DNA from 2 places in the Arsenophonus endosymbiont of Crataerina pallida genome. Region 2 is predicted to be linked to the other one. Evidence: predicted binding sites of a transcription regulator. Region 2 holds the regulator's gene; the other holds the start of a gene.

Region 1 (6,310 bases), 170 kb from region 2:
ATGGATTAAAATTTTTGCTCAGTTTGGTCGTCAACTTATTAATGTTAATGTTGGTTGTTGCGGCATGGCAGGAACTTATGGTCATGAGGTTAAACATCTGGCTAATTCAAAGGGAATTTATGCCTTATCTTGGGGAAATCGATTACAAAAATTACCCAAAACACGTTGTCTAGCAACAGGTTACTCTTGTCGCAGTCAAGTAAAACGAATTGAAAATGAAACAATAAAACATCCTTTACAAGCGTTATTGGAGATATTTAAATGATTTGGCAGCGTTCTTATACCCTCGAAGAAATTAATAGTTGGAGTGATAACAGCATGTTATCCCATTTAGGGATTGTTATGTTAAGTATCAGTGACGATACTATTGAAGCAACAATGCCGGTTGATCAAAGTACCATGCAGCCGTTTGGATTACTACATGGTGGTGCTTCGGTGGTATTAGCCGAATCGTTAGGCTCGATAGCTGGTTATCTCTGCACTCAAGATAATCAAAAAGTAGTTGGCACCGAAATTAATGCTAGCCATATTAGGCCGGTATCTTCAGGAAAAGTACGTGGCGTATGTAGTGCAATTCATCTAGGTCGCCGGCGACAAGTCTGGTCGATAAAAATCTTTGATGAACAATTAAGACTGAGTTGTATTTGTCGTTTGACAACAGTAATCATTTAATGATTAGCACTTAAAGATAACTAAACGACAAAAACTCGATGATTTAGCGATACTTTGTTCGTCACGTTAAATATTGCTGAATTTGCGAGTTTATTTTATTTTTTTAATGTTTATCAACATGTTAATATGATTGATAAATTAGGAATCGTAAAAAAACAGTAAAATAAACGCCACTTTTTGCTGAAAAAACACTCTAATAAAAATATCCGCTTAAAATAAATGGTTGAAGTGAGAAATGTTATCATTACCATATATAATATTAAACAAAAAAAGTCTAGTTACATTGATAGTGTAATCTAGTCAAAATATTAGTTTTGTGAGGTCAATAATGGCAGAGCATGTTGATACTTTTTCTTTGAATGAAACAACTTGGCAGGGCCTTACCATAACCGATAAAGCAGCTGCTCAAATTCTTAAATTAATGAAAAAAAATCCTGCTAGTCAGGGATTATCTCTTAATATCAAGCAATCAGGTTGTGCAGGATTTGGTTATGTCATTACATTGATAGATAATCCAACTAAAGAATATTTGCTGTTTGAAAATAATGGCGCCAAACTTTTTGTTCCTCTAAAAGCAATGCCATTTATTGATGGTACTGAGGTTGATTATGTTCGTGAGGGACTTAATCAAGTATTCAAATTTAATAATCCTAAGGCTCAACACGCTTGTGGTTGTGGTGAAAGCTTTGGTATTTAAGTGAATTAAATTATGTCACAGCGTAATATAGAAATTGGTGATGATGTTCAACAATGGATAGCGGAGCATCGTTATAAAGAGGGGTTTTTCACTCAGGTTGCAACGGATGAATTAGCTAAAGGTCTCAATGAAGAGGTCATCAAAGCGATTTCAGCCAAACGTAATGAACCTGATTGGATGTTGCAGTTTCGTTTAGAGGCTTATCAACATTGGTTGGGTATGGAAGAACCCCACTGGCTTAAAGGCTATTATCCTGATTTAAACTACCAGGAATATAGTTATTATGCAGCGCCATCCTGCAATAGTTGCGATGATACTTGTCAAACTGAAACTGATTCATCGGCAGCGGGTGGGGATGAGCATAGCAATAATTATCTGACCGCCGAAGTTGAAGAAGCATTCAATAAACTTGGTGTACCAGTCCGTGAGGGTAAATTGGTTGCGGTAGATGCTATTTTTGACTCTGTTTCTGTTTCAACAACTTATCGTAGCGAATTAGCGAAACTGGGTATTATTTTTTGCTCTTTTGGTGAAGCTATCCAACAGTATCCTGAGTTAGTAAAAAAATATATTGGTACGGTCGTTTCTAATCGAGACAATTTTTTTGCGGCATTAAATTCTGCTGTCGCTTCTGATGGGACATTTGTTTATGTGCCAAAAGGAGTTCGTTGCCCGATGGAATTATCAACCTATTTCCGTATTAATTCAGCTAAGACCGGTCAGTTTGAGCGCACTATCTTGATTGCTGATGAAGGTAGTTACGTTAGTTATATTGAAGGATGCTCTGCTCCGGTGCGAGATAGCTATCAATTACATGCTGCGGTAGTTGAAGTTATTATTCATAAAGATGCTGAAGTAAAATATTCTACCGTACAAAACTGGTTTTCAGGTGGTGAAAGTGAAACCGGTGGCATTTTAAACTTTGTCACCAAACGCGCCTTATGCGAGGGTGAGAATGCCAAAATGTCCTGGACACAGTCTGAAACAGGTTCGGCTATTACTTGGAAATATCCTAGTGTTATTTTGCAAGGGGATAATTCGGTGGGGGAATTCTTTTCAGTGGCATTAACCAATGGTAATCAACAGGCTGATACCGGTACAAAAATGATCCATATTGGTAAGAATACGCATTCCACCATCATCTCTAAAGGGATCTCAGCTGGTCGTAGTCAAAATAGTTACCGCGGTTTAGTAAAGATTTTACCGACGGCAGAAAATGCCAGAAATTATACCCAATGTGATTCTATGTTAATTGGCACTCAATGTGGCGCGCATACTTTTCCTTATATTGAAGTAAAAAATAGTAGCGCACAGTTAGAGCATGAAGCTACAACATCTCGTATTGGTGAAGATCAACTCTTTTATTGTTTGCAACGAGGTATTAGTGAGGATGACGCCATTTCGATGATCGTAAATGGTTTCTGTAAAGATGTCTTTTCTGAATTACCATTAGAGTTTGCCGTTGAAGCACAAAAATTGTTAGCAATTAGTTTGGAGCATAGTGTGGGTTGATGGTTCCTATTAAAAGAATACTCAGTTATTCAAAGGCCAATGAAATGTTAAGTGTTAAAAATTTAAATGTCAGTATTGAAGGTAATCAAATTCTTAACGGATTAAATCTAGAAGTAAAAGCGGGTGAAGTACATGCAATCATGGGGCCTAATGGATCAGGCAAGAGTACATTATCAGCGACACTGGCAGGACGTGAAGAATATCAAGTAGAACAGGGTGAAATTCTATTCAAAAATAAAAATTTGCTTGAGTTATCGCCGGAAGAACGTGCAGGAGAAGGTATATTTTTAGCCTTTCAATATCCAGTGGAAATTCCTGGCGTAAGTAATCAATTTTTCTTACAAACCTCGGTTAATGCAGTAAGAGAGTATCGTAAGCAGCCACCACTAGATAGATTTGATTTTCAGGATTTTATTGAAGATAAAATTGAACTACTTGATATGCCGAAAGATTTACTTACTCGATCAGTAAATGTCGGTTTCTCTGGTGGAGAAAAAAAGCGCAATGATATTTTACAGATGGCAGCGTTAGAGCCTGAGTTATGTATTTTAGATGAAACTGACTCGGGTCTTGATATTGATGCCTTAAAAGTTGTGGCTAATGGCGTGAACTCACTTCGTAGCCCTGAAAGAGCTTTTATCATCGTTACTCACTATCAGCGTATTTTGGATTATGTACAGCCTGATTTTGTTCATGTTCTCCATCAAGGCAAAATTATTCAATCAGGTGATTTTACCTTGGCCAAAAAACTGGAGGTACAAGGCTATGGCTGGCTTATTGACCAACAGTGAAAGAGCAGAAAAACAGCAGCAAGTCACAAAGTTAAATCAACAGGCGCTAAAAAGCTTTGCGACACTTTTTTATGCCAGTAAGAGAGCAAATGAAAAACAAGCTCAGGCCTATTGGCAGCAGGTAGAGAAAATTGGTTTTCCGCCATTTCGCCATGAAGAGTGGCATTATACGCCGTTGGCAAAAGTACTTAACGCTCAATACCAATTAAATAGTGATAAAGTTAACACAATTACTGCTGAGCAATTAAAACAGCTGGCTATCTCCCTTGACGGCTGGCGAATTGTTTTGTTTGATGGATGTCTTATCCCTGACTTAAGTAGTGATAACTTTGGTCCTTATCAAATTCAAATGATGGATGCGCAAGCACAGCTTCCAGCGCCTATCGTGACCGATGAAATATTCCTGTATTTAACTGAGAGTCTGGCCGCTCAACCCCTAATGATTAAATTGGCCGCTAATCAACAGGTAGAAAAACCGCTCTATATATTGAATATTACCTCTGGTTCAAATCACCATAATTATGTTAATACTAGTCACTATCGCTATCATTTAGAGATTGGTGCCAATTGCAAATCGCAGGTTGTTGAACATTTTGTTTCTGTTGATGATAAGCCGCATCTGACAGGCAGTCGATTGACCGCTAATATAGGTGATAATAGTCATTTTAGTCATATTAAACTTAGCGTTGAAAACAACCAAAGTCACCATTTTGCCCATAATGACATCTTGTCATATGGTTGGCATACATTGGTCGCTAATGGCGGTAATACATTAATTGCTAAACTACAACCGTATGTTGGAGAAGCAACCAGCTGGTTCTTAGCGCAAGCCATTAATGCCGGGCGTTTCGTGTTTCATCTTGTCGTAATGTTACTATTTAGTGCATTACTCTATTTGCAGGGAGAAAGTGTTATATTAAGTATTCGGCATTTTGCCATTCGCCTGGCAGGTACGCGAGGCGATACCGCGATCCTACTTGCAGGCCAATCAATTCGCGCTGTTGCATTAGGTGTAGTAGTTACCGCATTAATACAAGCAATTACCAGTGGTATTGGTTTAGCTTTAGCAGATATTCCTTATGCTGCGATATTAACAATTCTTATCTTTGTATGTTGTGTTGCCCAACTTGGACCATTATTGATTATGGTACCCTCCATAGTATGGTTATTCTGGTCAGGCAATACCAGCTGGGCCATTATTATGATTGTATGGAGCATAATTGTCGCAACAATGGATGGCGTACTACGTCCTATTTTAATAAGAATGGGGGCGAATTTATCAATGATACTTATTTTGATTGGCGCTATTGGTGGAATTTTATCATTTGGCGTAATTGGTCTTTTTATTGGTCCAGTCGTTTTAGCTGTCTCACATAATTTACTAACCGCCTGGATGAATGAGGTTTCGAAACCAACTAAGTTATCAAATAATTTAACCAAATCTAATTTATATAAGAAAGATCCTTAAATTAAAATGATTGACTTAATTAATATTCTTGTTAATCATTATACTTAAATTATTTGAAATTTGTTGCGCTAAAAATTTTCCAAAATACCGATTAATACCGTACAATTAAATTTCATTAATTTTAACATTAGTATGATTAAATAATAATCTTATATAATTATACTATAAAGTTAAATTTTTATTGAGATAATTCTTAGTGATAAAACCTTAGAGTTATCTTAATATAATGCTTATAGATTAACCTCTTTATAAATTATTGGTTTCAATATTCCTAGCATTATTATGCAATAAAAAATCATGAAACCTACAGAATATTGCTGTGTGTAGTCTTTGCCTGTCAGCCCATGATAGGCTTTTTTTTTCTATTGCAAATAGTAATATTAATGATAATCAATTGATTTATAATGATATTATTGACTTTTATTTATAATAATCTAAAGCGCATCTGCTATAAAGTAAGATACTTACCTATAAATATTCATATTTTTAATTAAGCCTGCCAAACATTGATTAATAATAAAACATGCATAAATTTTACCTGTTATTCATTTACCACTCAATTGATTATCTAATACCATATATTATTATTTGATTTCTATTATATAACAGTAAATAAACCTTATTCTATATCATAATCTGGTCTGTCATCCGTCCAGCTATAATTAAACATATAATTTACAAATTTCAACTATGTTATTTTTTTAACGTCACTGAATATAAATAAAATAGTAAAAATAACCTAAAGTTAACAATAAATAAGTGAATGGAATACCATGAAAATCAAATAAAAGTTTTGAACGATATATTTTGACTATAATATAAACAAATAAAATCTATTATTTAAAATAATAACATTTTATTATATAATTGCATTTAGATTAAAAAACATATTTATTATCTATTTTATTGCTCAAAGAATGAATAAAAAACTATAAAAAACAGATAAATATTACTGATTATTCTAATACCATCTAAAATAATAATCCTGCTTTATAAAAATTATTTATATTCTTTCAACCATCCTTTATGAGAATAATTCTATTTTGTTGTTTTTAAAATAAATTTCTTAATTATTTATCATTATTTCACTTTATCACGGTTTATCTGCAGATGAAAAACCTTGATTAACAACAAAACAATAATAATTATCATTACCATTATTTAGTTATA
Region 2 (6,310 bases):
CTTATATCGTCATTTATTAGGACTGCCGCTTGACTATTTTAAACAGCGACAAACAGGGCAAATTATTGCCCGAGTTCGTGAGATGGCGCAAATTAGGCAATTTCTCACTGGCTCAACATTAATGCTGTTTATCGATCTATTTTTTGTCACATTATTTATTGTCGTGTTATTCAACTACAGTGCCCAACTTGCTGGCATCGTCGTTGGTTCATTGGTTATCTATTTTATCTTTTGGCTATTAATTGGCCCGATTATTCGTAAACGGGTAGAAAAAGAGTATGAAGCTCAAGCCGATAATACCACTTTTCTTACTGAAACAATCACGGGTATTGAAACCGTTAAAGCAACCGCCACCGAGAATAGGTTTTTACAACGCTGGCAAAAAATCTTAAGTCACCAATTACAAAAAAGCTTCCAAGTGCAAAAAAGCAGTATCATTGCCAGTCAAATTATTACACTGGTCAATAAAATAACTACTGCTATTCTATTATGGTTTGGTGTTAAAGCCGTTATGCAAGGCCAACTTAGTCCTGGAGAATTAATTGCTTTTAATATGCTTAGCGCACATGTTACTCAACCGATCCTTCGTCTGGCGCAAGTATGGCAAGATTTTCAGCATACCCTTATCGCCCTTAAACGTGTTGGTGATATTCTTGATGAACCTACTGAATTTGGCCAAAAGGGGTTAGCCAATACAGCATCTATTAATGGTAATATTGAATTTAATCATATCAGATTTCGTTATGCTAACGACATGCCAGAAGTATTGCAGAACCTATCCTTGTCAATTAAGGCCGGACAATTTATCGGTATCACAGGCCCTTCAGGATCAGGAAAAAGTACCTTAACAAAGTTATTACAACGACTTTATGTTCCTCAGCAGGGTCAAATTACTATTGATGGTATGGATCTAGCTGTCGCCGATCCCGTTGCTTTACGTCTTAATATGAGTGTAGTACTTCAAGAAAGTATTTTGTTTGCAGGCTCGATAGCAGATAATATCCGCTTAAGCCAACCGGCAGCTTCTGACGAAGCCATGACCCAGGCAGCGCAAATAGCAGGCGCACTGGATTTTATTCAACAACTTCCTCAAGGTTTCAATACACAGTTAGCAGAGAGAGGTATGAATTTATCAGGAGGACAACGGCAACGTATAGCACTTGCCCGAGCTCTGTTAACACAACCACAGATTTTAATTCTTGATGAGGCCACTTCTGCACTAGATTATGATTCAGAAGCCGCTATCATGAAAAATATGCATTATTTGTCTGCTGGTCGAACTGTTATTAGTATTGCCCATCGCCTCAATACCATTCGTCATGCTGATAAAATTTGTGTGATTAATGAAGGTCAAGTGATTGAACTCGATAGCCATGATAATCTACTCAAGTTAAATGGGTTTTATGCTCAACTCTGGCATCAACAAATAGGAACAATGACAAAAATTAATGCTTAAAAATAACGCCAGTCGCCAGTAAGATCACTTTTTATACGTTTTACTGGCTATTGCTAACTTCAGTTACTCACTAATAGGCTGCTTTATCAATTGAGTATATTTTATCTGTTAGTAGCGATAGTTATCATGCTAGGGTATGATTGGTTTAAGTAACTAGCAAATTTCCATCAACATTTAAATTTATGGCAAAAGAGCAGACTGATCGCACAACCCGGGATTTATTCGCCGATGAACTTAGACCAGGGCGTCCAAAAACCAATCCTTTATCTCGACATGAACAATTAAAAATTAATAAACGTAATCAGTTAAAACGTGATAAAAGCAAAGGTTTACGCCGTGTCGAACTAAAAATCAATGAGCGTGCTGTTGCGGCATTAAATATGCTAGCTCAAGAACAAAAAATAAGCCGTAGTGAATTAATAGAACAAATATTGCTGACACAATTAGCAAAGAAAAACCGATGAATTGCAATTTTACTGGTTTATTTTGCCTAAAACACACAAAATTGACAGAATTATGCCGTTATTTTCGTCAAAATAACGGTTATTTAATTATTTATTAATCAATCGTTATTATCTTTGCTATTACTACTGTTAATAACGATAAGATAAGATAACAAAACAACTCAAATTAAAATTAAGAGGTTTATTTACTTTATGGCAATCATAGGTATCTTCTTCGGCAGTGATACTGGCAATACAGAAAATATTGCCAAAATGATCCAAGAAACCCTTGGCGGCGCTGATATTGCTGAAATTCATGATATTGCTAAAAGCAGTAAAGAGGATATTGAAGCATTTGATATTTTACTATTCGGTATTCCTACCTGGTATTATGGTGAAGCACAGTGTGATTGGGATGACTTCTTTCCGACATTAGAAGAAATTGATTTTACCAATAAGCTAGTAGCTATTTTTGGTTGTGGCGATCAAGAAGATTATGCGGAATATTTCTGTGATGCTATGGGTACTGTGAAAGAGATTATTGAACCTAATGGTGCTATCATTGTTGGCCATTGGCCAACAGAAGGTTACCACTTCGAAGCATCAAAAGGGCTCGCTGATGACTCTAACTTTATTGGCCTTGCCATTGATGAAGACAGGCAACCGGAACTAACCGCTGAGCGAGTGGAAAGCTGGGTAAAACAAATATCCGAAGAGCTAAATTTACAAACTATTATCGATTGATAGCTGTCAATATTTTTTGTATATGATAATTCCTGCAAATTGTGTAATGATATTATGACATATATAATTGTAAAATTAGTTTGAAATAAACAGTATACTACTGTTAACGATGTTTTGATATTATTGAATTCACTGCTAATGCAACAAGGTAGGATCCGCATGACCGACAACAGTAAAGCATTGAAGAATGCAGGGCTTAAAGTAACACTTCCACGTTTAAAAATTTTAGAGGTATTACAAGAGCCTGAATGCCATCATGTCAGTGCGGAAAATCTCTATAAAAAACTCATTGATATGGGGGAAGAGATTGGCCTCGCAACGGTTTATCGTGTTCTAAATCAATTTGATGACGCGGGTATTGTTACTCGCCATAATTTTGAAGGCGGTAAATCGGTTTTTGAGTTGACACAACAACATCACCATGATCACTTAATTTGCTTAGATTGTGGTAAAGTCATTGAATTCAGCGATGAATCCATTGAGACACGACAAAAAAATATTGCGGAACGTCATGGCATCAAGCTCTCTAATCACAGTCTCTATCTATATGGACATTGCTCCAAAAAAGATCATTGTGATGAAAACGATTTGGGCCACCCTGCCCGCAATAGTAAAGAAGAAAAATAACCCAGCCTATTACTATTTTTGTTATTAATCAGTTAAAAATAAAAGGATAATTGCAGTCCAATTTCTCCTTTTATTTTCAAGTTTGTAGCGCATAAATAAGACTATGCTTGACATAATTTGAATGTGCCGCTAAAAAGTTGTCTTTTTTGTTCGTTGCTTGGGGAATAATATTAATTTTACCAATATGATCAACCGCAAAAAATTTATCCATCTTCGGAATAACATCACCTTCGACATAATGATGATTGATATTATGCATAGCCTTCTCTAAATCTAAACTACCATGTTGCTTTAACAAATCGCGCTGTAAACCTCGGCCAAATTGAGCACTGCTAAAACATTCCGCCAAAATAACATTTTCTTTGCTAGATACCTTCAGTGCTGCATAAGCAGCTAAACCACCACCTAATGAATGACCACTGGTTGAAAGCCTGTATCCATTCCATTCCCCATCCATTTGAACCAGTTGTTGCAGATTATGCATTAATTGCGCAGCCTGCTTATAGCAAGCTGGAACACCACCAAATACATTATGAACATTCGCCTCGCATTGCTTAATAAAATTATTAATATTTTTTATATAACGCGGAGCTCCACCGCTCACTCCATGACCGCTGGTTGTCCCACCAAATACCAATCGAATTTCCCGCTCAACCTTATTGCGAAAGATATAAGCCACCAATCCAGTATGACTATCTTCTAATAGACCATCTTGTGGATAAAGTTTTATATTAGTCATTTTAGACACAAACCTTACCAATTCACGATCAATTCCCCACTGGGTTGCTTCTAAAATTGTAAAGTCACGATTGTAAACAAAATCAGCCAATAGAGCATTATGATAACGTTGCTCACTGCTGGCTTTATCTATTGGAAAACTTAATTTTTGACAAGTATGCAAACCCTTTAATGGTCTTTTTTGTACCGATATAAAGGCATCACTGTTATAAATACTTTTTAATGGACAGGTGAAATTGATCTTAGGTGATATCGTTTGCAGTTCTGCTTGTAAAACCGCTTTTTCTATTGGAAGAGATGAATTAATAAACTTAAGCATGATATAACATCCTTGTTAGTAACCAATTGATTTTTTTGATAAGGATATTGACTACATATTTTTTTGACTTGCTCTAAACGAATAAAAATTTATAACAGAAAGCCATTTTTCTGTTAATAAAAATATCTCGTTAACAATAATGACGATATTTTTTAATAAAAAGCGTGGCTATAAACCACGCTTTTACCATAACTCTTAACGGGGTAATTTCTTAGCTTGCTATTTTTGCCCAACTATCTCTTAAGCCTACAGTGCGATTAAATACCAGCTGCTTAGCTGTATGATCATGGCTATCTGCACAAAAATAACCCTCGCGTTCAAACTGATAAGCTTTTCCCGGTTGCGCGGTAATTAAACTTGGTTCAACAAACCCATAGCGAATCACTAAAGAATCAGGATTAATGGTAGCTAAAAAGTCCTCTTCTGCGGCAGGATTAGGCACAGTAAATAAGCGATCATACAATCGGATCTCTGCTGGCAAGGCATGTGATGCACTGACCCAATGGATAACCCCTTTGACTTTACGTCCATCAGCAGGATCTTTATTTAATGTATCAGCATCATAAGTACAATAAATCGTGGTAATGTTGCCTTCTGCATCTTTATCAACCCGATTAGCTTGTACAATATAAGCATTTCGTAAACGCACTTCTTTACCCAAAACTAAGCGCTTATATTGCCGATTAGCTTCTTCACGAAAATCAGCTCGATCGATATAAAGTTCCCGACTAAATGGCACTTGTCGAGTGCCCATCTCAGGTTTATTGGGGTGATTATACATCGTCAGCATTTGCTCATCAGCAGACATATTTTCAATCACTAACTTTATGGGATCTAATACCGCCATTGCCCGTGGTGCATTTTCATTTAGATCATCACGAATACAAGATTCCAATGCTGCCATTTCAACAGTATTATCTTGCTTAGTCACGCCAATACGCCGACAAAATTCACGAATCGACGCTGCCGTATAACCACGACGACGTAAACCTGAAATGGTTGGCATTCTGGGATCATCCCAGTTTTCAACCCTATTCTCCGCCACTAACTGATTTAGTTTACGTTTTGACATCACCGTATAGGCAAGATTTAGACGCGAAAACTCATACTGTCTTGGATGACAATCAATGGTAATATTATCTAATACCCAATCATATAATCGGCGATTATCTTGAAATTCCAGGGTACAAAGTGAATGGGTAATCCCCTCCAATGCGTCCGAAATACAATGAGTAAAATCATACATTGGATAAATACACCATTTATTACCCGATTGGTGGTGTTCAGCATATTTTATCCGATATAACACCGGATCGCGCATGACAATAAAAGAGGATAACATATCAATTTTAGCACGTAGACAGGCCTTTCCTTCTTCAAATCCACCCGCACGCATCTTGTCAAATAGCTGCAAATTCTGCTCAATAGTGCGATCACGATATGGACTATTTTTACCTGGCTGCTTTAAAGTTCCGCGATATTCACGAATAGCATCGGGACTTAATTCATCAACATAAGCTAAGCCTTTTTTAATCAGCTCAATAGCATATTGATATAGGTCATCAAAATAATCTGACGAATATTTTACGTTACCACTCCAATTAAACCCTAACCATTTTACATCTTCTTGAATGGAATTAACATATTCAACATCTTCTTTAACTGGATTAGTATCATCAAAACGCAAATTGCATTGACCCTGATAATCCTCTGCAATACCAAAATTCAAACAGATTGATTTGGCATGACCAATATGTAAATAACCATTAGGTTCAGGTGGAAAACGGGTATATACATGAGTATGCTTACCTGTAGCCAAATCTTCTTCAATAATCTGGCGAATGAAATTTGTTGGGCGAGTATCTGCCTCATTCATTGTCATAGTTCCTCAATGCAAAAGCATGTTAATAACGCTTTTATCATCTACGATATCCGAATTAGAAACAACCGTTTATTAACATATATTATTAGGCTTTATTTAAT

The links. The regulator Fur, encoded in region 2, represses iron uptake genes when iron is present. The targets are predictions, from matches to a motif close to ATAATAATGAGAACNACTATCAA.
Region 1: a site for Fur is predicted at 901-923, ahead of sufA (Fe-S cluster assembly scaffold SufA). Genes of this name have one in related genera too.

The regions. Positions count from the first base shown of each region.
Region 1 is NZ_OZ026540.1:2,344,924-2,351,233, reverse strand. It holds partial or broken gene ydiJ (D-2-hydroxyglutarate dehydrogenase YdiJ) at 1-265, shown strand, start outside; gene AACL31_RS12535 (hotdog fold thioesterase) at 262-672, shown strand; gene sufA (Fe-S cluster assembly scaffold SufA) at 998-1,369, shown strand; gene sufB (Fe-S cluster assembly protein SufB) at 1,382-2,881, shown strand; gene sufC (Fe-S cluster assembly ATPase SufC) at 2,926-3,672, shown strand; partial or broken gene ydiK (AI-2E family transporter YdiK) at 4,406-5,140, shown strand; RNA gene rprA (antisense sRNA RprA) at 5,395-5,503, shown strand.
Region 2 is NZ_OZ026540.1:2,512,817-2,519,126, forward strand. It holds gene AACL31_RS13415 (type I secretion system permease/ATPase) at 1-1,456, shown strand, start outside; gene ybfE (LexA regulated protein) at 1,639-1,920, shown strand; gene fldA (flavodoxin FldA) at 2,113-2,643, shown strand; gene fur (ferric iron uptake transcriptional regulator) at 2,803-3,270, shown strand; gene AACL31_RS13435 (lipase family protein) at 3,347-4,327, opposite strand; gene glnS (glutamine--tRNA ligase) at 4,539-6,203, opposite strand.